Regions from separate parts of the Metapseudomonas resinovorans NBRC 106553 genome, predicted to be linked through region 2. Evidence: predicted binding sites of a transcription regulator. Region 2 holds the regulator's gene; each other region holds the start of a gene.
What was found. The regulator sigma-54, encoded in region 2, starts transcription at its own class of promoters, with help from an activator protein. The targets are predictions, from matches to a motif close to ANTGGCATNNANNTTGCTNT.
Positions count from the first base shown of each region.

Region 1: the regulator sigma-54 is predicted to act here: its motif matches at 2,290-2,309, upstream of flgB (flagellar basal body rod protein FlgB).
Region 3: the regulator sigma-54 is predicted to act here: its motif matches at 3,376-3,395, upstream of glnA (glutamate--ammonia ligase).

Region 1 is NC_021499.1:4,408,992-4,419,519, forward strand. It holds gene flgE (flagellar hook protein FlgE) at 1-639, opposite strand, end outside; gene flgD (flagellar hook assembly protein FlgD) at 686-1,360, opposite strand; gene flgC (flagellar basal body rod protein FlgC) at 1,376-1,822, opposite strand; gene flgB (flagellar basal body rod protein FlgB) at 1,837-2,244, opposite strand; gene PCA10_RS20035 (NAD(P)H-dependent oxidoreductase) at 2,913-3,617, opposite strand; gene PCA10_RS20040 (pyridoxal phosphate-dependent aminotransferase) at 3,694-4,887, opposite strand; gene PCA10_RS20045 (5-guanidino-2-oxopentanoate decarboxylase) at 4,909-6,519, opposite strand; gene PCA10_RS20050 (acetate--CoA ligase family protein) at 6,626-8,716, opposite strand; gene PCA10_RS20055 (acyl-CoA dehydrogenase family protein) at 8,730-9,890, opposite strand; gene PCA10_RS20060 (enoyl-CoA hydratase/isomerase family protein) at 9,909-10,528, opposite strand, start outside.
Region 2 is NC_021499.1:1,100,129-1,110,656, reverse strand. It holds gene mlaE (lipid asymmetry maintenance ABC transporter permease subunit MlaE) at 1-692, opposite strand, end outside; gene PCA10_RS05135 (ATP-binding cassette domain-containing protein) at 692-1,501, opposite strand; gene PCA10_RS05130 (KpsF/GutQ family sugar-phosphate isomerase) at 1,734-2,708, shown strand; gene PCA10_RS05125 (KdsC family phosphatase) at 2,708-3,232, shown strand; gene lptC (LPS export ABC transporter periplasmic protein LptC) at 3,241-3,810, shown strand; gene lptA (lipopolysaccharide transport periplasmic protein LptA) at 3,797-4,333, shown strand; gene lptB (LPS export ABC transporter ATP-binding protein) at 4,333-5,058, shown strand; gene PCA10_RS05105 (RNA polymerase factor sigma-54) at 5,206-6,702, shown strand; gene hpf (ribosome hibernation-promoting factor, HPF/YfiA family) at 6,787-7,095, shown strand; gene ptsN (PTS IIA-like nitrogen regulatory protein PtsN) at 7,106-7,570, shown strand; gene rapZ (RNase adapter RapZ) at 7,580-8,437, shown strand; gene PCA10_RS05085 (HPr family phosphocarrier protein) at 8,454-8,726, shown strand; gene PCA10_RS05080 (ZIP family metal transporter) at 8,740-9,621, opposite strand; gene PCA10_RS05075 (superoxide dismutase) at 9,679-10,290, opposite strand; gene PCA10_RS05070 (hypothetical protein) at 10,305-10,528, opposite strand, start outside.
Region 3 is NC_021499.1:5,935,971-5,946,498, forward strand. It holds gene typA (translational GTPase TypA) at 1-1,575, opposite strand, end outside; gene thiI (tRNA uracil 4-sulfurtransferase ThiI) at 1,707-3,161, opposite strand; gene glnA (glutamate--ammonia ligase) at 3,495-4,898, shown strand; gene PCA10_RS26610 (ISL3 family transposase) at 5,058-6,260, shown strand; gene PCA10_RS26615 (mechanosensitive ion channel family protein) at 6,746-8,944, opposite strand; gene PCA10_RS26620 (DUF4124 domain-containing protein) at 9,175-9,735, shown strand; gene PCA10_RS26625 (DUF4124 domain-containing protein) at 9,739-10,362, shown strand.

The sequences.
Region 1 (10,528 bases), 3.0 Mb from region 2:
CGTCGCGGCCGGGTCGGAGTTGTTGATGAAGTACTGGGTCATGACGTGGGCATTGCCCTGGGAGTCATAGATGTTGACCGAGGTGGACGACGTGTAGGTGGTCGGATCGGCCGGGTCGAACGGGGTGTTGGTCGGCGCCTTGGTGGTGGAGTTCAGGTTGAACTTCTGCGCCACCTGGGTAGTGGCCTTGGGCGCCTGGTTCGACGACTCGATGCGCAGGTCGCTGACCACGCCGTTCTGCAGGTTGCCGTTGCCGTCCACGCCATAGCCCTGCAGGCGGTAACCGAAGTTGTTGGTGATGTAGCCGTTGCGGTCGGTACCGAAGTAGCCGGCACGGGTATAGCTGATCTCACCGTTGTTGCTGGTCTGGAAGAAGCCGTTGCCGTTGATGGCCAGGTCCAGGGCGTTCTGGGTGTAGTTGATGTTGCCCTGGTTGAACAGCTGGGACACGTCCCCCAGCGTCACGCCGCTGCCCTGGGCGTTCTTGCCGGTGCCGAGCACCGAGGCGGCATAGACGTCGGCGAACTCCGCACGGGACTGCTTGAAGCCCGCGGTACCGGCGTTGGCGATGTTGTTGCCGGTGACGTTGAGATCGCTGGTCGCGGCTCGCAGGCCGCTGAGACCGATGTTGAACGCCATTTCTTATCTCCTTTGCCGGTGCTTCCCGGCGTTCTGAACCGGGAAGTTACTGACCGATGACCTGGACCTGGGACAGCGGCACGCTGCCGAGACCGGCGAGGTTGAGCATCAGCTCGCCGCCGTTCTGCCCGAGGGTGACGCTGTCGACGTTGGCCGGCAGCATCGTGTAGAGCGACTTGGTTTCGCCTTCGTACTGCGCCTGTGCCTCGAACTTGTAGGTGCCGGGCGGCATGACCTTGCCGCTGGAGTCCTTGCCGTCCCACATGAAGCTGACGTTGCCGGCCGATTGCTGGCCGAGGCTGACGCGGTTCACCAGGGCGCCGGCGCTGTCGTAGACGTTGACCCAGACGTTGCTGCTGGACACCGGCAGCACGGCCGAGGCCTTGAAGGTTTCCGCGGTATCCACCACCGCCTTCTCGCTCGGGACGATGACCTTGCGGCCCACCAGCGAGGAGGCCTGCAGCGCCTGGGAGGACTGGTAGCCGGAGAGCAGCGAACCCATGCTGCTGTTCAGCTTCTCGATGCCTTCCACCTGGCTGAACTGCGCCAGCTGGGCGATGAACTCGCCGTTTTCCTGGGGCGCCAGGGGGTCCTGGTTGTTCAACTGGGCCACCAGCAGTTCGAGGAACTCGTTCTTGCCGAGGTCCTTGCTCTTGGTCTCGGTCTTGAGCGCGAACTGGTCGAGGACCGATTGGGTATCCGCTACGTTACTGACACTCATGCTGTTCCCTCGCTATCACTGACCCAGGGTCAGCACTTTCTGCATCATCTGTTTGGCGGTGTTCATCATTTCCACGTTGGTCTGGAAGGACCGGCTGGCGGAAATCATGTCGGCCATTTCTTCGACCACGTTGACGTTCGGGTAGTACACGTAGCCCTCGGCGTTGGCCGCCGGGTGGTTGGGCTCGTAGCGCGGCGTCAGGGTGCTCTGGTCCTCGATCACGCCGAGTACCTGTACACCGGCACCGGACTGGTCCTGGTCGGTGAACAGCGAACCACGGTCGCCGTTGCCCAGGGTGTTCTGGAACATGGTGGCGAACACCGGGTGGCGGGCGCGGTAGGTCTGGTCGAGGCTCGAGGAAACGGTCTCGGCGTTGGCGATGTTGCTGGAGATGGTGTTCAGCCGAGTGTTCTGGGCACTCATGCCGGTGCCGGCGATGTTGAAGATGCTGGACAGGGACATGGCTTGGCTCTCCGTTATTCGCCGCGCAGGGCGCCGATCAGCCCTTTGAACTTGCTGTTGAGGAAGGTGAAGCTGGCCTGGAACTGCATGGCGTTCTCGGTGTAGTTCGACTGCTCCAGCTGGGCGTCCACGGTGTTCTCGTCAATGGCGGCCTGGAAGGGGATGCGGTACTTCAGCGAGGCATCGCCCATGTCGAAACCTTCGGCGGCGATGTGCATCTCATTGGTCCGGGTGGCCTGGAAGCTGCCGTGGGCGGCCTTCTCCGATTGCTGGGCGAGCACGCTGGCGAAGTCCAGGTCACGAGCCTTGTAGTTCGGGGTATCGGCGTTGGCGATGTTGTTGGCCAGCACCTCGCCGCGCTGGGCGCGGAAGCTGAGGGCTTGCTGGTGGATGCCGAGGGCCTTTTCGAAACTGATGCTCATGTCCGGAACCTTTGCCAGTGGCAATCTGGTTTGCTTGCCAGATATTTAGCAAAGGCTGTGCCAAAGTTATTTTTTCTTTGTTTTCAAAGGCTTGAGCAGAAAATGGAGCGGCAATAAGCGGCAATCGGGGGTTGCCGGGCGGCAAAGCGGCAAGGGGGTTTGCCGCTCGTTGCCGCTTTGCCGGGAGGCATTCAGTAGGGTGGATGGCGCTTTTCCATTCGCCATCGGTGCCACGCCGAACCTCCGCCTGCATGGGTATCGCTCCGCTCAACCCATCCTACGGGCTATTGCCTGGCTCGCTGCCAGGAGGCACTGCCCTCTCCCGCAAGCAGGCGCGAAGCAATCCTGATGCCCACACCAGCCTGAAACGAATCAGCGAAGATGACGCCGCGCAAACCGCCCCTTCAGGAGGCCGAGCGGAATCGTTGTGGAGGAGGACGAGCGGCATGGATGCCGCGAGAGCCGCGCAGGGCCATGGATGGCCCTTCGCGGCGGGCCTCCGGAACGACGATGTAGCGAGGGAAGTTTGGCGAAGCCAAACCCGGATGGTGGGGCAAGCCCTTTGCTTCCTTTGGGGCGACTGCCAAAGGAAGTCGCCCGGGAAGGCGAAACAGAAACCCGCCGCCCGCTCAGTAATTAGCCGAGCAACAAAACCGGCCTTGCAGCACTCATCGCGCCAGCGGGTACAACCTTTCGTCGAACTGCTCCAGGCGCGGGAACTCCAGGGGCTGGTCCCGCTCCAGCCCCTGCAGGCGGGCCTGGTAGGCGCGCAGGAAGTCTTCGCGGGCGTCATTGCTGATGTAGGGCACATGCCAGGCCACGAAGGGCGGCAACACTTCCAGGCCGACATAGGCCAGGGTGCCCCGCAGCAGCGGCCGCAGCATGTCTTCCAGGGGGCCATGGATGGCGCCTTCGCCGAACATGTGTTCGCGGCCACCCAGGGTCAGGCTAACCAGGGCCTTCTTGCCGGCCAGGCCGCCCTGGTCGTAGAAGCGCTTGCCGCCGTAGCAGACGCCGGACACCAGCACCCGGTCGATCCAGCCCTTGAGGATGGCCGGCACCGAGAACCAGTAGAGCGGGAAGTTGAGGATCAGCAGGTCGGCCCAGAGCAGCTTGTCCAGTTCGCGCTGAATGTCTGGCGCGATGTTGCCGGCCTTGACCGACTCCCGCTGCTCCAGGGCATAGACCAGGTAATCCGGGTTCTGCCGCTCGCCGAAGTCCGCGGCGCTGGCCACCGGGTTCCAGTCCAGGGCGTGGAGGTCGGACTGGCGCACCTCGTGCCCCTGCCCTTGCAGGGTTTCCACGGCCAGGTCGCGCAGGGCGCTGCTGAAGGATTTCGCTTCGGGGTGGGCGTGGACGATCAGTACCTTCATGGTTGTTCCTTGTAGTCGAATCGGCCGGGGGCGCGGCGTGGCCACCATCGGCCATGCCCGCGCCCGCCGCCAAGCATCATTCACCGGGTTTGCGTTGCTCTATCAGTTCGGCGGCGCACAGGGCGATGCGCCGGCAGGCTTCGGTCAGCGGTTCGCTGCCCAGCACCAGGCCCAGGCGGATATGCCCCGCCGCGCTGGGGCCGAAGGCCTCGCCCGCCAGCACCGAGACGCCGTGATCGTCTAGCAGGCGGTCGGCGAAGTCCTGGGCGGAAAGCCCGGTGGCGCGGATATCCACCATCACGAACATGCCGCCGTCCGGCTTCAGTGCACGCAGGCCGGGACAACCTTCCAGGCTGGCGCACACCAGGTCGCGCCGCTGCCGATAGGCCTCGCGCATGGCCGCAAGCTCCGGCAGGCGCGCTTCCAGGGCAACACAGGCGGCGTCCTGGATGAAGTCCGGCGAGCCGTAGAGCATGCACAGGGCGAGGTTTTCCAGGTGCCCGGCGAGCTCCTTCGAGCCCACGACCCAACCCACCCGCCAGCCGGTCATGGCGTGGGACTTGGACAGGCTGTTGATGGTCGCGGTGCGTTCGGCCATGCCCGGCAGGCTGGCCGGGCTGATGTGCTCGCCCTCGAACAGCAGTTCGCTGTAGACCTCGTCGGAAATCATCCACAGGTCGTGGGCGATGCAGAGTTCGGCCAGGGCCGACCAGGTGCCGCGCGGCAGGCTGGCGCCCGAGGGGTTGTGCGGGCTGTTCAGGGCCAGGGCGCGGGTGCGCGGGGTGATGGCCGCGGCGACGTCCTCGGCGCGGATGCGGAAGCCGTTCTCCGAACGCACCGGCACCGGGATCACCCTGGCGCCGCAGGCGCCGAACACCGCTTCGTAGGTGACGTACATGGGCTCGGCGACTATCACCTCGTCGCCCGGATTGAGCAGGCACTGCACCACGCAGTACAGCGCGCACTGGGCACCGGCCAGTACCGTCACCTGGTCGGCGCCGACGGCCTGGCCGCTGCGCTGGTTGTGCCAGGTGGCGATGCGCTGGCGCAGGGCGAGCTTGCCGCGCACGTCGGCGTAGTGGGTGCTGCCACTGAGCAGGCTGTCGACGGCCGCCTGGACGATGGGCTGCGGCGTATCGAAGTCGGGGTCGCCCACCGACAGCAGGAGGATGTCGTCGCCCCGCGCCTGGCGCTCCAGGGCGCGATAGTGGATGTTCCAGGCGGCCGCGCCGTCGCCGGCGATGCGTTGGGTAAGGTCGGAAAAGCGCATGGTCAGCTCCTTGGCTCCTGCTCAGCGGGCGCAGGCATGTTTCAGTTCGATCAGGGTGACGCCCGGATGGCCGAAGCCCGTACGCAGGTCGAGTTCCAGTTCGTCGAGGCTCTGCGGCTGTTTCACGCTGCAACCGAAGGACCGCGCCAGGCCGGCGAAGTCCGGGTTGCGCGGCAGCACGCCGACCGGCTCGATATCCAGGGCGAGCATGTCGTCGCGAATCTGCCCCAGCGCGTCGTTGTTCCACAGGAGCACCACCAGCGGGCTGTCCAGCTCCTCGGTGGCGGTGGCCAGTTCCTGGGCGGTGTAGAGGAAACCGCCATCGCCTACCAGCACCAGGCCGGGCCGCTCGGGTGCGCCGAACTTGGCGCCGATGCCGGCCGGCAGGCCGTAGCCGAGGGTGCCGTAGCCGGTGGGGTGCAGCCAGCTGCGCGGCGCCCGGCTGGCAAAGGCGTAGTTGCCGGTGTAGGCCAGTTGGGTCATGTCGGTGCTGATGAAGGCATCCGCCGGCAAGGCGGCTTTGACGCGATCGAGAATGGCCAGGTGAATCCGTTGCAGGGGGCCCTGGCCATTGCGGACCTCCTCATGCAGCCGGGCCACCCGGGCGACGGCCGCCTCCCCTGCCCCACTCGCCTGGGGCAGGCGCGCCAGCAAGGCCTCCAGGGTTTGCCGGGCATCGCCCTTGAGCGCCACGGCGCAGGGGTAGAAGTCGTTGAACTTGCGCGGGTCGATATCGATGCGGATCAGCTCGCCGGACAGCGGCAGGCGCTCGCGCCAGAAGTCGGTGTCGGCCATCTCGGTGCCCACGGCCAGCACCAGGTCGGCCTCGGCGATCATCTCCCAGCCCGGCGCCACACAGAGGTTGGCACCGGCGTTGAGCGGCGCGTCCGCTGGCAGCAGGCCCTTGCCGGCGACGCTGGTGAACACCGGCGCCCCCAGGCGTTCGCTGAGGGCCTGGACGGCACCGGCAGCTTCCAGTGCGCCGCCGCCGGCGATGATCATCGGGCGCCTGGCACCGGCCAGGCGCGCTGCCGCGACGTCCAGCGACGCGCCGTCGGCCGGGCCACGGCCGGGGCGACGCATCACTTCAGTGGTCCAGTCCCGCGCCACGGGGGCCGCCAGTACGTCCAGCGGCACCGAGATATGCACCGGGCGCGGGCGCTCGCCGTCGAACACGGCAAAGGCGCGGGCCAGCAGCTCGGGCAGGTCCTCGGGGCTCAGGGCCAGCGCCGAGAAGGCGGTGATGGGCGCGGTGATCGCGCGCTGGTCCTGGGTCTCGTGCAGGCAGCCCCAGCCTTTGCCGAGGCTGGCGCTGTGGTTGACGCTGGAGATCACCAGCATCGGGATCGAGTCGGCATGGGCCTGGCCGATGGCGGTGGCGGCGTTGGTCACCCCCGGGCCTGTGATGACGAAACAGACGCCCGGCTTGCCGCTCACCCGCGCATAGCCGTCGGCCATGAAGCCGGCGCCCTGCTCATGGCGGGTCAGCACATGGCGGATGCCGCTGCCGGGCAGGCCACGGTAAAGCTCCAGGGTGTGCACGCCGGGAATGCCGAACACGGTGTCGACGCCGTAGTTGGCCAGGAGGCGGACCAGGGCCTGGCCGCCAGTAAGGGTCTTGTTCTCTTGCATGGATTGATCTCCTTTGAGGGCTCTGCCATGCCGCGTAGGAGCGAGCTCTGCTCGCGAGAACCTACAGCGCGGCCGTTCGCGAGCAGAGCTCGCTCCTACAATTGCGTCATTCGTTCAAGCGGATCAGCGCATCCACCGCGACGGCGCCCTCGGCGTTCACCAGCAGCGGATTGACGTCCAGTTCCAGCAACTGGTCGGCGTGTTCGCAGGCGTAGTCGGCGACGGCGCGGATGGCATCCACCAGGGCGTCCATGTGCACCGCCGGACGGCCACGGAACCCCTGGAGCAGCGGCGCACTGCGCAGGCTCAGCAGGGCCTCGCGGATGGCCGCGTCGGTGGTGGGCAGCAGCAGACTGCGGCTGTCCTTGAGCAGCTCGACGAGAATGCCGCCGGCGCCGATCACCAGTGCCAGGGCGAAACCGTTCTCGCGCTTGATGCCGACGATCAGCTCGGCCAGCGGCGGGCTCGCCATACGCTCCAGCAGCACCTGCTCGAAGGCCACCTGGGGTGCATGCCGGGCAAGGCTTTCGCGCATGTCCTGCACCGCGGCCTCCAGGGCCGCCTCGTTGCGCAGGTTGAGGGCCACGCCACCGGCTTCGGTCTTGTGCGGCAGCGCGCTGCTGACCGCCTTGAGCACCAGCGGGAAACCGAGGTCGACGGCGGCTGCGCGAGCCTGGCCCGGGGTGCTCAGTACCGCGTGCGGCAGCGGCACGCCGAAGGGCTTCAGCGCCTGCTTGGACTGCCACTCATCGAGCAACCGGCCCTGGCCTTCCAGCGGCTGCGGGCAGATCGGCACCAGCGCCGCATCGCCACGGGCCAGCAGCGCCTGGCGCTGGTGCTGGTAATGGGCGACACGCGCCCAGGCGGCCAGGCCGTCCTCCACGCCCTGCAAGGCGGCGACGCCCTGGGCGTGCAGCAGTTCGCGGGCATGGGCCGGCAGCAGTTCGGGGAAGGCCGAGGCGATGAAACCGACCTTGCCGTGGCGCTTGAGGGCGGCGCAGTAGAGATTCAGCAGCAGGTCGCACTGGGGCCGCTCGCCGGTTTCCTCGCCGGGGTAGTCGAGCACCAGCAGGGCCGCGTCGACGGGGGTGCGCAGCGCGGTGTCGAGCATGCGCTCCAGCGCCGCACCGTCGCCCCAGATGGCGGTGGTGAAGTCCAGCGGGTTGGCGATGTTGGCGTAGTCCGGCAACACCTGGGCCAGCTCGCTGCGTTGCCCATCGTCGAGCTTGGGCAGCGGCAGGCCGTTGCCTTCGGCGTAGTCGGCGATCAACCCGGCATCACCGCCGGAGCAGGCCAGCGCGACCAGGCTCGGACCATTGGGCAGGTTGCCGCAGGCGGCGGCCTTGAGGGTTTCGACGAAGCTCACCGGGCCGCTGACGCGGATCACCCCGAGACGCTCGAACAGGCTGTCGTACAGCGCATCGGAACCGGCCAGGGAGCTGGTGTGGCTGAGGGCCAGTTCGGCGCCGATTTCGGACACGCCGGTCTTCAGCGCGATCACCGGGATGCCCTTCTGCAAGGCCTTGTAGGCGGCACGGGCGAATCCCGGGACATTCTTCAGGCCTTCCAGGTGCAGGCCGATGGCGGTCACCCGCGGCTCGTCCAGCAGCACGTCCATCAGTTCGGCCACGCCGAGCTGGGCCTGGTTGCCCACCGAGGCCATGTAGGCCACCGGCAGGGAGCGGTCGCTCATGGACAGGTTGTAGGCGAAGTTGCCGCTCTGGGTGAGCACCGCGACGCCCTTGTCCACCTGCTTGCCGCCGTGGGCCACCGGCCACAGGGCGGCGCCGTGCAGGTAATCGAGCAGGCCGTAGCAGTTGGGCCCGAGCAGCGCCATCTCACCGGCGGCCGCCAGCAGCTGCGCCTGCAGGTCCTGGCCCTCGGCGCCGGTTTCGGCGAAACCGGAGGCGTAGCAGATGGCCCCACCCGCACCCTTGGCGGCGAGGGCGGCGACGCTGTCCAGGGTCTGTTCGCGGTTGGTGGCGATGAACACCGCATCCGGCCCGCAGGGCAGGTCGGCGACGCTGGCGACGCAAGGCACGCCTTCAAGCTCGACGTGCTGCGGGTTGACCAGCCACAGCTGCCCGGCGAAGCCGCCTTCGGCGCAGCGCTTCAAGGCGCGGGCCATGCTGCGTCCGCCGATGAAGGCCAGGTGCCGGGGCGCCAGCAGGCGCTTGAGGTTGTCTCGTTGGGTCATGTCGGGCCTCCGGTCAGCGCAGCAGCGGCCGCAGCAGTTCGCGGGAAATGATGTGGCGCTGGATTTCCGAGGTGCCTTCCCAGATGCGCTCGATCCGCGCGTTGCGCCAGATGCGCTCCACCGGGCCTTCGTCCATCAGGCCCATGCCGCCGAAGATCTGCACCGCTTCGTCGGCCACGCGGCCGAGCACTTCGCTGGCGAACAGCTTGGCCATGCCCGCTTCGCCATCGGTCATGCTGCCCTGGTCCATCTTCCAGGCGGTGTGCAGGGTCATCAGCTCGGCCGCGCGGATCTGCGTGGCCATGTCGGCGAGCTTGAAGGAGATGCCCTGGTAGCTGCCGATGGGCTGGCCGAACTGCTTGCGGTCGGCCGCCCACTGCAGCGACAGGTCCAGCGCGCGCTGGGCCTGGCCGACGCAGTTGGCCGCGACCATCACCCGGCCGGCGGTGAGCCAGGCGTTGGCCACTTCCCAGCCCTTGTCGACCTCGCCCAGCACCTGGGAGGCCGGCACCCGGCAGTCGTCGAAGAAGATTTCGTAGGTGTGATAGCCCTTGTTGCTGACGCAGCGGGGCCCACGGCGGGTGGTCATGCCGGGGGTGCCCTTGTCCACCAGGAAGGAGGTCACCGCGTTGCGCTTCTTGCCGTTGTGCTCATAGGTGTCGGTGACGGCGAAGACGATGGCGAAGTCGGCATGGCCGGCATGACTGATGAAGTGCTTGCTGCCGTTCAGCACGAAGTCGTCGCCGTCGCGCACGGCGCGGGTCTTGATGGCATTGGCGTCGGAACCGGCGCCCGGCTCGGTGAGCGCGAAGCAGTCGATCTTCTCGCCCTGGATGCAGGGCAGCAGGTAGCGCTCGATCTGCTCGCCCTTGCAGGCCATGAGGATCTTCGAGGGCCGCGCGACGAACACGTGCAGCGCCCAGGAGACCTTGGACAGCTCGCGTTCGACGAGGGCCTGGGACAGGTAGTCCAGGCCGCCGCCACCCACCTCCTCCGGCATGTTGAAGGCGTAGAAACCGGCGGCCAGGGCCTTGCCGCGGATCTGCGCGGCGAGCTCGGGGGACACGGCGTCGGCGCGGTCCACTTCCTCTTCGTAGGGCAGCAGTTCTTTTTCGACGAAGCTCTTCACCGCCTCGACGAGCATGTCCTGTTCTTGCGTCAGTTTGAAATCCATGGGGTCACCTGCCGGCGCTTAGCGGCCATTGAATTGGGGGGAGCGTTTCTCGGCCACGGCGCGCAGGGCCTCGGCGGCATCCTCGCTACGGCCGCAGAGCAGCCCGGCGGCCTGTTCGGCCACCAGTTGCTGGGCCAGGGAGCGGCTGGCGCCGTCCTGGATCAGCGCCTTGGTCTGGGCGAAGGCGAAGGTGGGCCCGGCTGCGAGGCGAGCGGCCAGTTGGCCGGCGACGTCCGCCAACGACTCGTCGGCGCAGACTTCACCCACCAGGCCGACCGCCAGGGCGCGCTCGGCGCCCCAGAGCTCGTCGAGGAACAACAGGCGCTTGGCCTGCTCGGCGCCGATCAGCCGTGGCAGATGCCAGCTGGCGCCGGCGTCCGGGGCGTAGGCCATGCCGGTGTAGCCGGCCTTGAAACGCGCGGAGGCGGCGGCGATGCGGAAGTCGCAGCACAGGGTCAGGTCCATCCCGGCGCCCACGGCGGTGCCGTTGATGGCGGCGATGGTCGGCTTGGCCAGGCCGTGCAGGCGGTTCATCAGGGCATGGGCGGTTTCGGTCCAGCCGTAGGTTTCCAGCGCGCCACGGGCTTCGGCCTCGGCCCATTCGGCGAGGTCCGCGCCGGCACAGAAGCTGCGCCCTT
Region 2 (10,528 bases):
GTCGGCTCGCAGTCATAGCCCTGGAACACGGCGATCCAGGTCACCACGAAGGCGAACACGACGCTTTTGATCACGCCGTTCAGCACGTCTTCGGTGAATTGCACACTGTTCTGCATGTTGGACCAGAAAGAGCCTTCATAGACTCCCAGCCAGTCCACCGCCACCATCGCGCCGCCCCAGATCCCCACCACACTGAAGATAATGGCCAGCAGCGGCATCGAGATGAAACCCGCCCAGAGGCGCGGGGCGACGATGTACTTGAGCGGGTCGACGCCGATCATTTCCAGGCTCGACAGCTGCTCGGTGGACTTCATGTTGCCGATCTCGGCGGTCAGCGCGGAACCGGCGCGGCCGGCGAAGAGCAAGCCGGTCACCACCGGGCCCAACTCACGCAGCAGGGTCAGCGCGACCATCTGCCCCACCGCCTGTTCGGAACCGTAGTCCACCAGGATGTTGTAGCCCTGCAGGGCCAGCACCATGCCGATGAAGACGCCGGAGACGACGATGATCGGCAGCGACAGCACGCCCACCGCGTAGAGCTGCTTGACCAGCAGCTGGAAGCCGTTGCGGGTGCCGGTGCGACCGAACAGGGCATGGATCAGGAACAGGGTGGAGCGCCCCAGGGCTTCCAGCACGTCCAGACCGGAACGCCCGAGCAGCCGAATGCGCTCGAGCACGGATGTCTTGCGCATCAGCGCCCCCCCAGCAGGTCTTTGCGGTAATCCGGAGCCGGGAAATGGAAGGGTACCGGGCCGTCCGGAATGCCTTGCATGAATTGGCGGATACGCGGGTTATCGGAATTCATCAGCTCGTCCGGCGTGCCCTGCCCCAGTACCTGAGAATCGCCCACCACATAGAGGTAGTCGGCGATGCTGGCGGTTTCCGCCAGGTCGTGGGAGACCACGATGCTGGTGATCCCGAGGGCATCGTTGAGCAGGCGGATCAACCGCACCAGCACGCCCATGGCGATGGGGTCCTGGCCGACGAACGGTTCGTCGTACATCAGTATCTGCGGGTCCAGGGCGATGGCCCGGGCCAGCGCCACGCGCCGCTTCATGCCCCCGGAGAGCTCATCGGGCATCAGCTCGATGGCGCCGCGCAGGCCAACGGCCTGGAGCTTCATCAGCACAATGTCACGAATCATTTCCTCGGGGAGCTTGGTGTGTACCCGCAGCGGGAACGCGACGTTCTCGAAGACATCGAGATCGGTGAACAGGGCACCGCTCTGGAACAGCACGCCGAACTGCTTGCGCATGTCGAACAGGTCGGCGCGAGAGAGCTTGGGCAGGTTCTGGCCGTTGACCCAGACCTCGCCACTGGCGGGCTTGAGCTGGGCGGCGATCAGGCGCAGCAACGTGGTCTTGCCGCAGCCGGAAGGCCCCATGATGCCGGTGACCTTACCGCGCGGGATGCGGATATCGACATCTTGGAAAATGCTGCGCGTACCGCGTTTGAAGGTGACCCCCTTCAACTCCACGGCATAGGCGTTTTCGGCGCTCATCTGGACTCCTTGCGATACAGCCTCCCTGAAAGACGACGCATCCCAACGCAAGGACACCCCGCCCAGGACGGGCCGAACAAGGCGCGGACTATAGCATTGCGCCCTAGCGCGCCCCAAGGCCGCGCCAGCGTCCGTTCAGCTTTGCGACAGCTGCCACGGCATTGGCGCGTGAGCTAAATCACCTTTACCGCTATAATCGGCGCCTTTTCCCCTCGGCAACTGCACGCCTTCCATGAGCCAATCCAGCGATCTCATCAAGTCCGGACAACGCACCATCCAACTCGAACGCGAGGCGATCGACGCACTTTTGCCGCGCATCGACGCCGACTTCGTTCGCGCCTGCGAGCTCATCCTGGCCTGCAAGGGCCGTGTGGTCGTGGTCGGCATGGGCAAGTCCGGGCACATCGGCAAGAAGGTCGCCGCGACCCTGGCCAGCACCGGCACCCCGGCCTTCTTCGTGCATCCGGCGGAAGCCAGCCACGGCGACATGGGCATGATCACCCAGGACGATGTGGTGCTGGCCCTGTCCAACTCCGGCTCGACCGCCGAGATCGTCACCCTGCTGCCGCTGATCAAGCGCCTGGGCATCACCCTGATCAGCATGACCGGCAACCCGGAATCCGCGCTGGCCAAGGCCGCCGAAGCCAACCTGGACGCCCGGGTGGAGCACGAGGCCTGCCCGCTGAACCTGGCCCCCACCTCCTCCACCACCGCCTCCCTGGTGCTCGGCGACGCCCTGGCCATCGCCCTGCTGGAGGCCCGTGGCTTCACCGCCGAAGACTTCGCGTTCTCCCACCCGGGCGGCGCATTGGGCCGGCGCCTGCTGCTCAAGGTGGAAAACATCATGCACGCCGGCGATACGCTGCCCAAGGTCGCCCGCGGCACCTCGCTGCGCGACGCGCTGCTGGAAATGACCCGCAAGGGCCTGGGCATGACCGTGGTCATGGAGAGCGACGGCACCCTCGCCGGCATCTTCACCGACGGCGACCTGCGCCGCACCCTGGACAAGGGCATCGATGTCCGCCACGCCAGCATCGACGAGGTCATGACCGTCCACGGCAAGACCGTGCGCCCGGACATGCTCGCCGCCGAAGCCCTGAAAATCATGGACGACCACAAGATCAACGTGCTGGTGGTGGTCGACCAGGCCGACCACCCCATCGGCGCGCTGCACATCCACGACCTGACCCGCGCCGGAGTGATCTGATGAGCAATGAACTCCTGACCCGCGCCAAGGCGGTCCGCCTGGCCGTGTTCGACGTGGACGGCGTGCTGACCGACGGCCGCCTCTACTTCCTCCCCGACGGCGGCGAATTCAAGACCTTCAACACCCTCGACGGCCAGGGCATCAAGATGCTGATGCAGTCCGGGGTGACCACCGCCATCATCAGCGGCCGCAAATCCGCAGTGGTCGAGCGCCGCGCCCAGAACCTCGGCATCCCGCACCTGTTCCAGGGTCGCGAGGACAAGCTGGTAGTGCTCGACGGCCTGCTCGCCGAACTCGGCCTCGGCCATGACCAGGTCGCCTATCTGGGCGACGACCTGCCCGACCTGCCGGTGATTCGCCGTGTCGGCCTGGGCATGGCGGTCGCCAACGCCGACGCCTTCGTGCGCCAACACGCCCATGGCGTCACCCAGGCCCGTGGCGGCGAAGGTGCGGCCCGCGAGTTCTGCGAGCTGATCCTGCGCGCCCAGGGCAACCTGGAGGCGGCGCAGGCCGCCTACCTCTGAGGTCCGTCATGCCCAAGAACATTCGACTGGCGCTCATCCTGATTCCCATTGCGGCGCTGCTGATCGCCCTCGGCTACTGGAACATCCGCCCCGAGAGCTTCATGGACCAGGGGGCGAATGCCGGCGACGACAACGCCATCGACTTCTACGTGATGGATGGCAAGAGCACCCAGTTCCAGGAAGACGGCAAGCTCCACTACGAGCTCACCGCCACCCGCCTCGAACATATCAAGGCCACTGATGTCACATTGCTGACCAAACCCGACCTGCTGCTGCATCGCGGCACCGCCTACCCCTGGCATGTCCAGAGTGAACACGGCGAAGTCGGTCCGGAAGGCAAGGAAGTGGAATTGATCGATAATGTCCGGGTGGCCCGCACCGATGCCAAGGGCCGACCGACCATACTCACCACGAGCCGCCTGACCGTATTCCCCGACCAGGAATATGCGCAGACCCAGCAAGCCGTTAGAATCGACGCGGCCAATGGGGTGACCACGGCACAAGGAATGAAAGCGTACTTGAATGACGGCAGGATGCTCCTGCAGTCCAACGTAAGAGGCCAGCATGAGGTTCGTTAAAACCCTCCCCCTGTTGCTCAGCCTGGGCACCGCACTCGGAAGTGCCGCCGCCTGGGCATTGCCCACGGACCGCGACCAACCGATTCGCGTCCAGGCCGACAGCGCCGAGCTCGATGACAAACAAGGCGTCGCGGTCTACCGCGGCAACGTGATCATCACTCAGGGCACCATGAAGATCACTGGCGACACCGTCACGATCACCCAGAACGAGGCCGGCGACGTCGAAGTCTTCACCTCGGTGGGCAAGCCCGCGTACTACGAGCAGAAGCCGGCCGCGGACAAGGAAATCGTCAAGGCCTACGGCCTGACCATCCAGTACTTCGCTGCCAACGAGCGCATCATCCTGCTCGACCAGGCCAAGGTGGTCCAGGAAGGCAACACCTTCGAAGGCGAGAAGATCGTCTATGACACCCAGCGCCAGATCGTCAACGCGGGCCGCGCCACCGGTGGCAGCGTGACCACTCCGCGCCCGCGCATCGACATGGTCATACAGCCGAAGAAGAAAGAGCAGAAAGCACAGTAATGGCGACTCTCAAAGCCCAGCATCTGGCAAAGAGCTACAAGAGCCGCCAGGTGGTCCGCGACGTCAGCCTGTCCATCGACAGCGGCCAGATCGTCGGCCTCCTCGGCCCCAACGGCGCGGGCAAGACGACCTGCTTCTACATGATCGTCGGCCTGGTGAAGGCCGATCAGGGCCGCGTCCTGATCGATCAGCAGGACGTCACCCACCAGCCCATGCACGGCCGCGCCCGCGCGGGCATCGGCTACCTGCCGCAGGAAGCCTCGATCTTCCGCAAGCTGAGCGTGGCGGACAACATCATGGCGATCCTCGAGACCCGCAAGGAACTCGACCGCGCCGCCCGCCGCAAGGAGCTGGAAAGCCTGCTGCAGGAATTCCACATCAGCCATATCCGCGACAGCCTCGGCATGAGCCTGTCCGGCGGCGAACGCCGTCGTGTGGAGATCGCCCGAGCCCTGGCCACCGCGCCCAAATTCATCCTGCTGGACGAACCCTTCGCCGGCGTGGACCCGATTTCCGTAGGCGACATCAAGCAGATCATCCACCACCTCAAGGCCAAGGGGATCGGCGTGCTCATCACCGACCACAACGTCCGCGAGACCCTGGATATCTGCGAGACGGCCTACATTGTCAGTGACGGACAACTGATCGCCGAAGGCGACGCGGAAGCCATTCTGGCCAACCAGTTGGTGAAGGAAGTCTACCTGGGCCACGAGTTCCGCCTGTAGTCTCCCGCGCAAGCACCTACAAGATGGGTTGCAGGAGCTGGGAAAATCCTTCAAGGTCAGGCATATAATTTGCTTCCTGGTGGCGCTTCGGCGCCCTGTAGTGGATGGCGCGAGAGCGCCGGCGAATAAGGTGCTAAGCCCCCTGCCATGAAACCATCGCTAGTCCTGAAGATGGGCCAGCAGCTGACGATGACTCCTCAGCTGCAACAGGCCATCCGCCTGCTCCAACTCTCCACCCTGGACCTCCAACAGGAAATCCAGGAAGCGCTGGAGTCCAATCCCATGCTCGAGCGGCAGGAGGATGGCGACGATTTCGACACCTCCGACCCCATGGCCGAAGGTGACCAGCAGTCCAATTCCGGCAACCAGGATTCCAGCTTCCAGGAGTCCAGCGTCCAGACCAACGCCGAAGCCCTGGAAGACGGCGAATGGCACGAGCGCATCCCCAGCGAACTCCCCGTCGACACCGCCTGGGAAGACGTCTACCAGACCAGCGCCAGCAGCCTGCCGAGCAACGATGACGACGAGTGGGACTTCACCTCGCGCACCTCGGTCGGCGAAAGCCTGCAGAGCCACCTGCTCTGGCAGCTCAACCTGGCGCCGATGTCCGACACCGATCGCCTGATTGGGGTCACCCTGATCGACTGCATCAACAACGACGGCTATCTCGAGGAAACCCTCGCCGAGATCGTCGAAGCCTTCGACCCCGAGCTCGGTATCGAGCTGGACGAGGTCGAGGTCGTCCTCCACCGCATCCAGCAGTTCGAGCCCGCCGGCATCGGCGCACGCGACCTGCGCGAGTGCCTGATCCTGCAACTGCGCCAGCTGCCCTCGGGCACGCCCTGGCTGGTGGAGGCCCAGCGCCTCGCCGCCGACTTCCTCGACCTGCTCGGCAGCCGCGACTACAGCCAGCTGATGCGCCGCATGAAGGTCAAGGAAGACGAGCTGCGCCAGATCATCGAACTGATCCAGTGCCTCAACCCCCGCCCGGGCTCGCAGATCGAAGCCAGCGAACCCGAGTACGTGGTGCCGGACGTCATCGTGCGCAAGCACAACGAGCGCTGGCTGGTGGAACTGAACCAGGAAGCCGTGCCGCGCCTGCGGGTCAATCCGCACTACGCCGGCTTCGTCCGTCGCGCCGACTCCAGCGCCGACAACACCTTCATGCGCAACCAGTTGCAGGAAGCCCGCTGGTTCATCAAGAGCCTGCAGAGCCGCAACGAGACCCTGATGAAGGTCGCCACCCAGATCGTCGAGCACCAGCGCGGCTTCCTGGAATACGGCGAAGAGGCGATGAAGCCCCTGGTCCTGCACGACATCGCCGAAGCCGTGGGCATGCACGAGTCGACGATTTCCCGCGTGACCACCCAGAAATACATGCACACACCCCGCGGGATCTACGAGCTGAAGTACTTCTTCTCCAGCCACGTCAGCACCTCGGAAGGCGGCGAATGCTCGTCTACCGCGATCCGCGCCATCATCAAAAAACTGGTCGCTGCGGAAAATCCGAAAAAGCCGTTGAGCGACAGCAAGATCGCTGGTTTACTGGAGGCACAGGGCATTCAAGTGGCCCGTCGCACAGTAGCCAAGTATCGTGAATCCCTTGGGATAGCGCCTTCCAGCGAACGAAAGCGACTGATGTGACGCGGATATTGACCCACGCCAAAGTGTTCCGGTGGCAGGCCCGTTAGCCTGTCTCTTACACACGGGCAATAAGGAGAAAGCGGTATGCAAGTCAACATCAGTGGACATCAACTGGATGTGACCGACGCCCTGCGCAACTACGTTGTCGAGAAGTTCGACCGTCTGGAGCGCCATTTCGACCGAATCACCAACGTGCAAGTGATCATGCAGGTCGAGAAACTCAAACAGAAAATCGAAGCCACTTTGCACATCGCCGGCGGCGAAGTCGTTGCCAACGCGGAACATGAAGACATGTACGCCGCCATCGACCTGCTCACCGACAAGCTCGATCGCCAATTGATCAAGCACAAGGAAAAGCAGTTGAACCGCCAGCAGGGTGCCACCGCCCGCTGAACCCCTCCCTATGATCCGACTTGAGCAAATCCTGACCCCCGGCCGTTCCCTGGTGAACGTGCCGGGTGGCAGCAAAAAACGCGTACTGGAACAGATCGCCAAGCTGGTCGCGCGCGACCTTCCCGACCTCGACAACCAGGACATTTTCGAAAGCCTGGTAGCCCGGGAGAAACTCGGCTCCACCGGTTTCGGCAACGGCATCGCCATTCCCCACTGTCGCCTCACCGGCTGCACCGCGCCCATCAGCGCCGTGCTGCGCCTTGACGCGCCAGTAGATTTCGACGCCATCGACGGCGCCCCCGTGGACCTGCTGTTCGTGCTGCTGGTCCCTGAAGCCGCCACCGACGAACATCTCGAGCTGCTCCGACAGATCGCCAGCATGCTCGACCGCACTGACGTGCGCGAGCGCCTTCGCCAGGCGCCCGACAGCACCAGCCTGTACCAGGTGGTGGTGGACGTGCAGAGCGGACGCTAGGGTTTTGCCATGCGCCTGATCATCGTTAGCGGCCGCTCCGGCTCGGGCAAGAGCACCGCCCTCGATGTTCTCGAGGACCACGGTTTCTACTGCATCGACAACCTGCCGGCCGCCCTGCTTCCCGAGCTGGCCGAACGAGCGTTGCTGCACACCGAGCTGCTGCAGCCCCTGGTCGCGGTGTCGATCGACGCGCGCAACCTGCCCAGCCAGCTGCTGCGTTTTCCGGAGCTTCTGGCCGAGGCCCGCGCCCGCCACATCAAGTGCGACCTGCTCTACCTCGACGCGGAGAACGACACGCTGCTAAAGCGTTTCTCCGAAACCCGTCGGCGCCACCCGCTCACCAACGACAACCGCTCCCTTGCCGAAGCCATTCGTGACGAGGAACTGTTGCTTGCGCCGATCGCGGACCTCGCCGACCTGAAGATCGACACCACCCATCTCAACCTCTACCAGCTGCGCGACAGCCTCAAGCTGCGCCTGTTGAACCAGCCCGAGCCCGGCACCGCCTTCCTCATCGAATCCTTCGGATTCAAGCGTGGCATGCCGGTGGACGCCGACCTGGTGTTCGACGTGCGCTGCCTGCCCAATCCGTACTGGAAGCCCGAACTGCGCGAGCACTCGGGACTGGAGCCGGCCGTCGCCGAGTACCTCGCCGGGCAACCGGACGTGGAAGAGATGTATCAGGATATCCACGGCTACCTGAGCAAGTGGCTGCCGCGCTTCGCCGCCAGCAACCGCGCCTATGTCACCATCGCCATCGGCTGCACCGGCGGACACCACCGTTCGGTCTACATCGCCGAGCGCCTGGGCGCGGCCCTGAAACCCAGCTTGAAGAATGTCCAGGTTCGCCACCGCGACCTCAGCTAGAAGGATTGGAACCGCGATGCCCGCCTGCGAGATCACCATCATCAACAAGCTCGGCCTGCATGCCCGGGCGGCGGCGAAGTTCGTCGGCGTCGCGGGTCGCTATCCCTGCCAGATCCGCGTGGGCCGCACCCCCGAGAGCCTGGTGGACGGCAAGAGCATCATGGCGGTGATGATGCTCGCCGCCGGCAAGGGCACGCCCATCCACCTGCACACCGATGGCGACCAGGACGACGATGCCCTGACCGCCCTGATCGAGCTGATAAACAACAAGTTCGACGAAGGCGAATGACCCTCCGGCCCTCTCAGGCCAGCGCGGTATCCAGCACCATCATCAGACAGAACCCCACCGCCAGCCCGAGGCTGGCAGCCGTCTCGTGACCATTGCGATGGGACTCGGGAATGATCTCGTGGACCACGGCGAAGAGCATCGCACCCGCGGCCAGTGCCAGACCCCAGGGCAGCAGCAGCACCGAGACCTGAACCAGCCAGGCGCAGAGCACCGCGAATAGCGGCTCCACCAGTCCCGATGCCGCGCCGATCAGCAGCGCCCGCCCCTGGGACATGCCAGCCCCCGCCAGCACCAGCGAAATGATCAGCCCCTCGGGGATGTCCTGCAGGGCGATGCCCAGCGCCAGGCCGTCGGCGCCTGGCAGGCCCGCGCCCGCCGCCACGCCAACCGCCATTCCCTCTGGAATGTTGTGCAAGACGATGGCGATGACGAAGAGCTTGACCCGCGGCGTGATGGAAAACTGCCCATCCAGCCGTGGCGGCTGCTGCGGCAGAAACCGCCCCAGCACGAACAGGCCGGTGGCGCCGAGCAGCAGACCAACGCTCATCAGGCCTCCCGCCGACCACTTGGAGAAGCCGAGGTCACCGGCCGCCTCCAACCCCGGCATCAGCAGGGAGAACACCGTGGCGGAGAGCATCACGCCGGCACCGAACCCCAGCAGGCCGTCCGACAACCGCGCCGAGATGCTGCGCAGAAAGAGCACCGGCAGCGCCCCCAGCGCCGTTCCCAGGGCGCAGAGCGAACCGGCGCGCAGCGCTTGCCACAGGTGTGGTTCCAGCAGAGGTTGCAAGGCCATCATCGCCTGCATCGACAGGAGCGTGAGGCCGACCATCACCACCAGGGCACCGATGAACTGGCGGACGGAACGGCTACTGGAAATCAGGGAAGTCTGCATGGGGGGATCTTGTCGGGTCGAATGGGTGTCGGCGGAGGGACATCCTCCGCCGCGGAATCAGGCCATCGCCTGCTTGTAACGACGGGCCACTTCAGCCCAGTCGATGACGTTGTAGAAGGCACCGATGTACTCCGGCCGGCGGTTCTGGTAGCGCAGGTAGTAGGCGTGTTCCCAGACGTCCAGGCCGAGGATCGGCGTGTTGCCCTGCAGCAGCGGGCTGTCCTGGTTGGCCGAGCTTTCCACCAGCAGGCGCTTGGCCTTGGTGACGCTGAGCCAGGCCCAGCCACTGCCGAAGCGGGTCAGCGCTGCCTTGGTGAAGGCCTCCTTGAAGCGCTCGAAACCACCCAGCTCGGCGTCGATGGCCGCCGCCAACTCACCCTCGGGCACACCGCCGCCGGAGGGCGACATCACCATCCAGAACAACCCATGGTTGGCATGGCCGCCGCCATGGTTGATCACCGCCGGACGCAGCTCGGCCGGCAGATCGTCCAGGCGCTGGAGCAATTGCTCCACCGGCAGCGCGGCCAGGGGATGCCCCTCCAGCGCGGCATTGAGGCCATTCACGTAGGTCTGGTGATGCTTGCTGTGGTGGATCTCCATGGTCTGCGCATCGATGTGCGGCTCCAGGGCATCGTAGGCATACGGCAGGGTGGGCAGTTGGTGGGACATCGACAGCTCCTTGATCAATGGTGGACGCGGCTGACAGCGGCGAAACGGCCGGTCGGGCCTGGCGGGGTACGGCCAATGCCGAGCAGGCGGTCGGTGCGCGGATAGGCGCCGTACTCGCCGATGAACTCCAGCAGGCTGGTGTAGGTGGTGCGGCTGTGGCGCAAGGCGGCCTCGCGCAGGGCACCGGGCAAGCGCCCATCGCCCAGCGCCTGGAGCAGCCGCTCATGGCTGGCGCAAA
Region 3 (10,528 bases), 1.5 Mb from region 2:
GCCCGACAGCTGGCCTTCGTAGATCTCGTCGCCCGGGGCGAGGAACAGCTTGCCGCGGCTCTGCAGGGTTTCCAGCGAGTAGGTCAGGGCGGTGCCGGTGGCCATGGAGACCAGTACGCCGTTCTGACGGTTGCTGACTTCGCCGGCCTTGATCGGGCCGTAGTGGCTGAAGGTCGAGGTCAGGATGCCGGTACCCGAGGTCAGGGTCAGGAAGTTGTTACGGAAGCCGATCAGGCCACGCGCCGGGATGGTGTATTCCAGGCGAACACGGCCCTTGCCGTCGGGGATCATGTTGGTCAGATCGCCCTTGCGCAGGCCCATCTGCTCCATCACCGAGCCCTGGTGCTGCTCTTCGATGTCGATGGTGACGTTCTCGTAGGGCTCCTGCTTCTCGCCGTCCTTCTCGATGATCACCACTTCCGGACGGCCCACGGCCATCTCGAAGCCTTCGCGGCGCATGGTTTCGATCAGTACGGAGAGGTGCAGTTCGCCACGGCCGGAGACCTTGAACTTCTCGGCGGACTCGCCCGCTTCGACGCGCAGGGCGACGTTGTGCAGCAGTTCCTTCTCCAGACGGTCCTTGATGTTGCGGCTGGTGACGAACTTGCCTTCCTTGCCGGCGAACGGCGAGTCGTTGACCTGGAAGGTCATGCTCACGGTCGGCTGGTCAACGGTCAGCGGCGGCAGGGCTTCGACGTTCTGCGGGTCGCACAGGGTATCGGAGATGAACAGCTCTTCCATGCCGCTGACGCAGACGATGTCGCCGGCTTCGGCGTCGGCGACTTCAACGCGCTGCAGGCCGGAGTGACCCATGATCTTCAGGACGCGGCCGTTGCGCTTGGAACCGTCGTCGCTGATGGCGACTACCGGGGTGTTGGCCTTGATGCGGCCACGGGCGATGCGGCCGATGCCGATCACGCCGAGGAAGCTGTTGTAGTCCAGCTGGGAGATCTGCATCTGGAACGGGCCTTCGGTGTCCACGACCGGGGCCGGTACGTGGTCGATGATGGCCTGGAACAGGGCGTCCATGTTGTCGTCCATCTTCTCGTGGTCCATGCCGGCGATGCCGTTCAGGGCACTGGCGTAGACGATCGGGAAGTCCAGCTGCTCGTCGGTGGCGCCGAGGTTGTCGAACAGGTCGAAGATCTGGTCGATTACCCAGTCAGGACGCGCGCCCGGACGGTCGATCTTGTTGACGACGACGATCGGACGCAGGCCGGCCTTGAAGGCCTTCTGGGTCACGAAACGGGTCTGCGGCATGGGGCCGTCCTGGGCGTCGACCACCAGCAGTACGGAGTCGACCATGCTCATTACGCGCTCAACCTCGCCACCGAAGTCGGCGTGGCCGGGGGTGTCGACGATGTTGATGTTGTAGCCGTTCCACTTGATGGCAGTGTTCTTCGCCAGAATGGTGATGCCGCGCTCTTTTTCCTGGTCGTTGGAGTCCATCACGCGCTCGCTTTCCGCTTCTTTGCGGTCGAGGGTGCCGGACAGCTTCAGGAGCTTGTCTACCAGGGTGGTCTTGCCATGGTCGACGTGGGCGATGATGGCGATGTTGCGGAGATTTTCGATCACGGTTGTGCGTCTCGATCAGAGGATTCGGTGTGCCGCCCACTGTAGGCGGCATAGATGAAAGACAGGCGAATCAGGCGGCCCGATGGTCGGGAGGGCGATGACGGATGCTTCCGCCGAACAGCCCTGGCTGCCTAGGCCGGACGATAAACACGCACATTGGCATGTCCCTCGCTGAGCAGGTGGTGGGCGTGCAGGCGGCTCATCACACCCTTGTCGCAATACAGGAGGTACTGGCGGTTGGCGTCCAGTTCCTTGAAGCGGTTGTTGACCGCGTAGAACGGCAGGGCCAACACCTCGATGCCGGCCAGCTCCAGGGGGTCGTCTTCCTGGGCGTCCGGGTGGCGGATGTCGACGACGATCTGCCCGGGCAGGGCTTCACGCACTTCTTCCACCGCCACGTCCTGGCCCAGCTCGTCGATCACCCGGTCGATGGGCACCAGGCGAGCGCGCTCAAGGGCGCGCTCGAGGATGGCCATGTCGAACTGCTCTTCCTCGTGCTCGATGCGGCCGGGCTTGGCGCGGGTGGTCGGGTTCACCGAGATCACGCCGCAGTACTCGGGCATGTGCTTGGCGAACTCGGCGGTGCCGATCTTGGTGGCGGTGTCGATGATGTCCTGCTTGTGGCTGGCGATCAGCGGGCGCAGGACCAGCATGTCGGTGGCCGAGTCGATCACCGAGAGGTTGGGCAGGGTCTGGCTGGAAACCTGGGAAATGGCTTCGCCGGTCACCAGCGCGTCGAGGTTCAGCTTGCGCGCCATGTGGGTGGAGGCGCGCAGCATCATGCGCTTGAGCACCACGCCCATCTGGCTGTTGTCGACCTTGCTGAGGATCTCGCCGACCACTTCCTCGAAGGGCACGCTGATGAACAGCACGCGCTGGGAGCGGCCGTACTTTTCCCACAGGAAGTGGGCCACTTCCATCACGCCCAGTTCGTGGGCGCGGCCGCCGAGGTTGAAGAAGCAGAAATGGGTCATCAGGCCGCGGCGCATCATCTGATAGGCGGCGACGGTGGAGTCGAAGCCACCGGACATCAGCACCAGGGTCTGCTCCAGGGAGCCCAGCGGGTAGCCGCCGATGCCGTTGTGCTGGTGGTGGATGACGTAGAGGCGCTGGTCGCGCACTTCCATCCGTACTTCCACTTCCGGCTTCTTCAGGTCGATGCCGGCGGCGTTGCACTCCTGGCGCAGACGGCTGCCGACATGGCGCTCCAGCTCCATGGAGGTGAATTCATGCTTGCCTGCACGTTTGCAGCGCACGGCGAAGATCTTGCCGGGGAGCTGGTCGGCGAAGTGCAGCTTGCACTTTTCCAGCACGTCGTCGAAGTCGCCCAGGGGGTACTCGTGCACTTCCAGGAAGTGGGTGATCCCGGGGACGCAGGTCAGGCGCTCGATCATCTCGCGCAGCAGCTTCGGCTCGGTCTGGCGAGTCTGGACGTCGAGGTTGTCCCAAACGCCGGTCACCTCGAGCTCCGGGTCCAGATCCTTCAGGACCGCACGGATGTTCTTCGAGAGCTGACGGATGAAGTGCTTGCGCACCGGCCGGCTCTTGATGGTGATTTCCGGGAAGACTTTGACGATGAGTTTCATGAAAACAGCGCGAGGGCGACAGCCGAAAAAGAGGGGCGCGGATTATAGCGGAAATTGTTCAAGCTTTGACCAAAATCATTCATCAAAGCTTTCGATGCACCAAAATGCATCACGCGCACCATGGAGGGCACGAAAACGGTGCGCAAAAGTGCGCTTAATCAGAGCGAATGACCCGCCAGCCGCGAGTTTAGGGGGGGTCAGCCCATTCCAGGGCACTGGCACGCAATTTGCTCCCTTGTGAGGCAGGTCGCCCTGGCGGACTATCCCGCCCCGGCTTCACCCCGAATCTTTTTGGGAGGCAAGGTTACTGCCCCCATCCATCTGGAGGACAACATGTCGAAGTCGCTTCAACTGATTAAAGAACACGACGTGAAGTGGATTGATCTGCGCTTCACCGACACCAAAGGCAAGCAGCAGCACGTGACCATGCCGGCCCGTGACGCCGATGACGATTTCTTCGAGCACGGCAAGATGTTCGACGGCTCCTCCATCGAAGGCTGGAAAGGCATCGAAGCCTCCGACATGATCCTGCTGCCGGACGACAGCACCGCCGTCCTGGACCCCTTCACCGAAGAGCCGACCATCATCCTGGTCTGCGACATCATCGAGCCGAGCACCATGCAAGGCTACGACCGCGACCCGCGCGCCATCGCCCGTCGCGCCGAAGAGTTCCTGAAGACCACCGGTATCGGTGACACCGTCTTCGTGGGCCCGGAGCCGGAGTTCTTCATCTTCGACGAAGTGAAGTTCAAGTCCGACATTTCCGGTTCCATGTTCAAGATCTTCTCCGAGCAGGCTTCCTGGAACACCGACGCCGACATCGAAGGCGGCAACAAAGGCCACCGTCCGGGCGTGAAGGGCGGCTACTTCCCGGTACCGCCGGTCGACCACGACCACGAAATCCGTACCGCCATGTGCAACGCACTGGAAGAAATGGGCCTGGTCGTCGAAGTTCACCACCACGAAGTGGCGACCGCCGGTCAGAACGAAATCGGCGTGAAGTTCAACACCCTGGTAGCCAAGGCTGACGAAGTTCAGACCCTGAAGTACTGCGTGCACAACGTGGCTGACGCTTACGGCAAGACCGTGACCTTCATGCCCAAGCCCCTGTACGGCGACAACGGCTCGGGTATGCACGTTCACATGTCCATCTCCAAGGATGGCAAGAACACCTTCGCTGGCGAAGGCTATGCCGGCCTGTCCGATACCGCCCTGTACTTCATTGGCGGCATCATCAAGCACGGTAAGGCCCTGAACGGCTTCACCAACCCGTCGACCAACTCCTACAAGCGTCTGGTCCCGGGCTTCGAAGCCCCGGTAATGCTGGCCTACTCCGCCCGCAACCGTTCCGCCTCGATCCGTATCCCGTACGTGAACAGCCCGAAAGCCCGCCGTATCGAAGCGCGCTTCCCGGACCCGGCTGCCAACCCCTACCTGTGCTTCGCCGCACTGCTGATGGCTGGCCTGGACGGCATCCAGAACAAGATCCACCCCGGCGATGCCGCCGACAAGAACCTGTATGACCTGCCGCCGGAAGAGGCCAAGGAAATCCCGCAGGTTTGCGGCAGCCTGAAAGAGGCTCTGGAAGAACTCGACAAGGGCCGTGCGTTCCTGACCAAGGGCGGCGTGTTCAGCGACGACTTCATCGATGCCTATATCGAGCTGAAGAGCGAAGAAGAAATCAAGGTGCGCACCTTCGTGCACCCGCTGGAATACGACCTGTACTACAGCGTCTGATCCAGTTGTGACCGCGCAAGCGGCATGATTGAGAGGCCTCCTTCGGGAGGCCTTTTTTATGGTTCTTCGCGGATTCAGGGGGAAGAGCGAGTTGACAGTCAGGGAAGTGGGTAGATTGGCAGTCGCCAAACGAACCAACCCCCACTCCCTGCTGCCGCCGTGAATCCTATTGATCTTGCCCAGTTCTGGCCAGGCTACGAGGTCGTCGCCTGTCGCCAAGCCACTCACGACACCCTGCTGATTGAGCTCGAACCTCAAGCCGGCTCCCTCCCCAAATGTGGCCGCTGTCACCAAGACTGCCCGCTGATCCACGAGCGGCGAATCCGCCAGGTGCGTGACCGTGACCTGCTGGATCAGCGCGTGCTGCTCCAACTGCCGGTGCGTCGCGTCGATTGCCTGGATTGTGGGCGGGTGACCGAGCGGATTGACTGGCTGGAGCCGGCCTCCCGCTTGACCCAGCGGCTGCGCCTCTGGCTCGAGGGCTTGCTGCAACTGTTGCCGATCAGCCATGTCAGCCGCCTCACTGGCCTGCACTGGCACACCCTCAAGACGCTCGACAAGCGCCGCCTCGAGGCGGCCGTGGGGACCTTTGAGCCCGGTGAGGTGCGGCGGCTGGTGATGGACGAGTTCGCCCTGCACAAGGGGCATCGTTACGCCACGGTGATCATGGATGCCGAGCGCACGCGGGTGCTGTGGGTCGGGCATGGCAACAGCCGTGAGGCGATCCGTCCGTTCTTCGAATTGCTCGGCGAGCACTGCCGGCAGATCGAGGCGGTGGCCATGGACATGAACACCGCCTTCGACCTCGAGGTGAAACGGCATTGCCCGCAGGCCGAGGTGGTGTACGACCTGTTCCACGTGGTGGCGCGCTACGGCCGGGACGTGATCGACCGGATCCGGGTCGACCAGGCCAACCGCCTGCGCGAAGACAAACCGGCGCGCAAGGTGGTCAAGCAGAGCCGCTGGCTGCTGCTGCGCAATCGCGAAAACCTCAAGGGCGGACAGGCCGTGCAGTTGCAGGAATTGCTCGCGGCCAACCAGCCACTGGCCACGGCCTACGTGCTCAAGGATGCATTAAAGGAAATCTGGTACGCCCCCAGTGTGCAGGACGGCTGGCGGCGCTGGCGAACCTGGCTGCGGCACGCCCGGGACAGCGGCTTGGCGCCGCTCCAACGCTTTGCCAGGAACCTCAAGCGTTACGCGCGCGGCATCCTCGCCAGCGCCCGTTTCCCCTTGCACACCAGCCAGCTGGAAGGGGTGAACAACCGCATCAAGGTGATCAAGCGCATGGCCTATGGCTTCCGCGACTCGGCCTACTTCTTCCTGAAAATCAAGGCCGCCTTCCCCGGGAAAGCGCGATGAACCTTTTTTATTGCCGTCTTGGGGGCTCGAGCCGGACTGGCAATCTCCGTTGTTCAGCTCATTGCCGAGTGGGCGGGAGGTTTCTGTTTCGCCTTCCCGGGCGAGTCACTTCTGGCAGTCGCCCCAGAAGTAACCAAGAGGGCTTGCCCCGACATCCGGGTTTGGCTGCGCCAAACTCCCCTCGCTACATCGTCGCTCCGGGGGCACGGCGCGAAGGGCCATCCATGGCCCTGCGCGCCTCTCGCGGCATCCATGCCGCTCGTCCCCCTCCCCAACGATTCCACTCGGCCGCCTGAAGGGGCGCTTTGCGCGGCGTCATCTCCAATGCTTCGTTTCAGGCCGGTTTGGGCATCAGGACGGCTCGCGCCTGCCGGCGCGAGTCACCCCTCGCCCTACGGGAGAGGGGCGGGGGAGAGGGATGTGTCTACATGCAAGAAGTCAGGGAGAAGCAATCACATGAACTTGCCAATTCAGTGCCCCCACCCTCAAACGCCCAGGCCGTCCGGCACATCCGGGTCCTGCGGCGACTCGCCGGCGGGCCGGCGTGCACGGGTCAGTTGCACGTTCAGGCGCGGCATCGCCAGCTCCATGCCGGACTGGTCGAGGCGCCGGCGCAGGCGCAGGTTGAACGCCCGCTGCACTTCCCACTGCTTGATCGGCGCGGTCTTGAAGCGGAAGCGCAGGATCGCCTGGCCGTTGTCGAAACTCTCCACGCCCTGCAATTCCAGGGGCGACCACAGGCTGCGGTAGACCGACGGGTCGCTGCGCAGCTCCTTGGCCACCTCATGCACCAATGCCACCGCATCGTCGATCGGCATGCTCGCCGGCACCGGCCAGCGGAACATGGCGTAGCCGAACTGCCGCGAGTAGTTCTTGATGCTCTTGATCTCGCTGAAGGGAATGGTATGCACCACGCCATCCAGATCGCGCAGGCGCACGGTGCGGATGGTCAGCCCCTCCACCGTTCCCAGGTGGCCGCCGACATCCACGTAGTCGTCGATGGACAGCGAGTCCTCGATGATGATGAACAGCCCGGTGATCAGGTCCGCCACCAGTGACTGCGCGCCGAAGCCGATGGCCAGGCCGATGACACCGGCACCGGCCAGCAGCGGCGTCACGTTCATGCCCATGTTGGCCAGAGCGACGATCAGCGCGATCAACGCGATGCTGGCGAACAACACGTTGCGGATCAGCGGCAGCATGGTCAGCGCACGGGTGTTGGTGCGGTTCCGTCCGCCAACGCCAAGGCTGTGCTGCACCGCCGTGTCGGCGAGGATCCACACCAGCCAGGCCACCAGCAGGGTGGTGCCGAAACGCACCACCTGTCTGCTGATCTCCGCGCCCTCGCCCTTGGCATAGCTGATCAGCGACATGTCCCAGACCCGCAACCCCAACTCGACGAAAAGCAACACCACGACGAGGTGCACCAGGGTGAGGCCGAAGTTCTGCAATTGCTCGAGGTAGGGGGCACTGCGCCGAGCCCCTGCCGCATCCCGGCTGGAGCCACGGCGGATCAAGCCAACCACTGTCATCGCCACCACCGCCAGCACTGCCGAGACCAGGGCGCGACGCAGGGCGGAACTGCTATCGCCGGCGGACACGAAGGTGGCGATCAGGGAGGTACCCACCAGCAGCAGCACCGGCACGAACCACAGGGTGCCGATCAACTGCACCAGATCATGCAGGCCGCGCTGGCCAATGCGACGGTCCAGTGGCTGGTTGCGGATCAGGTGGGCGATGGGACGGCGGAAGCGCAACACGAAGAGCGCGGTGAGCACCGCCGCACTGACATTGGCCAGGACGCTCAGGCAGCTGGCAGTGTTCTCTCCCAGCCCGGCAATCAGTCGCGGGTCATGGGCCGCCTCGCCAAGGGCGGCCAGGCTGCCGATCAGCCAGAGCGGGTGGAAGGCCTGGCGCCGCAGGATATCCAGGGCCCGCCGGCGGTGCGGCCCACTCAACAACGACAGGCAGATCACGCAGAGGGCCGAGAACAAGGTGCCGCAGATCAGCACATAAGCCATGACCATCGCCAGGGTCTTGCCCAGGGAGCTGGGCAGCACGAGCGAGAGGTACAGGGTGATCAGGAAGGCGATCATCCAGGGGCCCAGCTTGCGCAGGGCGAACAGCACGAGGTCGCGGGTCTTGGGCTGCTGCGGCAGCTCCGCTGCCAGCCCGAAGCGTTCGCGCATGCGCCGCCCCAGCCAGAGGATCGCCGACGCCAACAGGCCCCAGACCAGCAGCACGATGGAAAAATTGAAGACGACGACGGGCAACGCTCGCCAATCCGGCAGGCGCTCCGCCAACTCGGCACCCGCCAGACGGAACTTATTGCGCCAGTGCAGCAACGGGCTGTTATCGCCCTGGAAGCGCTTCTCCAGCTCCATCAGGGAGTCGCTGATCAGTCCAAGCACCCCGCCCTCGCTGGCCTTTTCCTTGCCGGTGACATCGCGCAATTGCTTCAGCTTGTTCAGCAGGTCGGCGCGCTGCTTGTCGTTCTCCAGGGTCTGGATCACCTGGTTGAGCGACTGTTCGAGCTGGGCACTGCTGACCTGCTCGCTCCCCGAGGAACTCCCCGCCAGGGGGTTGGGCAAGGCCGCACGCCCCTGCGCCGGGAACAGGCTGACGAGCAGGCACAGCAGCAGCGGCATGAGGAAGCGGATGGCAAGCATGGACGGTAGCGGCATGAGAAAGGCGTCCCTTGAACAGTCAAAGCAAAGCGCATGATACAAAAGCCTGCACGTGAGCCGCCGACAGTTCGACGCGGCCGAATGAGCCTGGCAGCGGCGTCGGCCCGCGGAAATGTCCCAACGTGTCGCAACGCACACCGGCCACCTCGACGCTATCGCACAATGCCCGACTTGCCAGCCCGCCATCCGGGTGCAAGGCTTGGCATGAGCTTCCGGAGACCGCCACCATGCGCCTCATCGTCATCAGCTGCCTGCTGCTCGCCGCAGCGCTGCCAGCCACCGCCCAGATCTACAGGTACATCGACGCCAACGGCAACACGGTGTTCACCAACCAGCCCCCGGATGGCGCCGCCACCGAACGGGTGGAGCTGGCGCCGACCAATACCGTGCGCTCCCAGGCGCCGACGGCTCCGGCCGACGACGCGACGGACCCGGCCAACGGCGCGCCCTTCTACCAGGTGCTCGCGCTCACCGACATCCCCTCCGACGAAGCCCTGCGTGCCAACAACGGTACCTTCAGCGTCGGCGTGGCGCTGGACCCGCGCCTGCAGCCCGGCCACAGCCTGCGCCTGCGCCTGGATGGCGAACCCCACGGCCAGCCCACCAACGTGCCACGCCTGCAACTGGTGAACCTGTCGCGCGGCGAACACACCATGGCGGTGGATGTGCTCTCCGGCACCAGAGTGGTGCAGACCAGCGCCCCTGTCACCTTTACCGTCCAGCGGGTCAATACCAGCAGCCCGGCGCTGCGTCCCCCGCCCGCCCCCACCCCACGGCCGAACAACTGACCGATGACCCGATTCCTGCTCCTCGCCCTCCTGCTCCTCGGCCAGCCCGTGCTGGCCGAGGTCTACACCTACATCGACGACGAGGGCAACCGCGTCTTCACCGACCGCCCCAAGCCGGGCAACGCGGAACGCCTGCAGTTGGCGCCTTCCAACGCCATGAACGTCCCCGGGGATATCCAGCCGCCGCCGCTCTACCAGAAGCCGATTCCCCGCGAGCAGGGCTACCAGGTGCTGCGCATCCTGGTGCCCGAGCCGGAAGCCACCATCCGCGACGGCGAAGGCAACCTGATCGTCAGCGCCACCAGCGAACCCGGCCTGCGCGCCAACCACAACTACCGCCTGTTGCTGGACGGCAAGCCCGTGGGCGAGCCGGGCCGCAGCCCGGTGTTCCCGCTGAAGAACCTCGATCGCGGCACCCATCAGTTGGCCGTGGAAATCATCGATGAGCAGGGCCGCACGGTCGAGCGCACCCCGGGACAACCGGTGCACATCATCCGCATGTCGCTGGCGCAGAAACGCCTGGCGCGCCCCTGCGAGAAAGACGACTACGGCGTGCGCCCCGAATGCCCGCTGAAGGACAAGCCCGAGGAAGAGGATGACGACATCGCCATCCTGCCCTTCATCTGACCCGCCCCTCCCGTAACCGGCGGTACCCCCGATGTCACCCGGGGTATCGCCTGGACGCCCCTCCCGCTGATCCGCGCTATCGCACCATTTCAGTGCAAGACCCTGCACCGCTTTCTATACTCTCCCCATTTTGGTTCGTCCGGAGCCGGACTATTTGCTCTGAAAG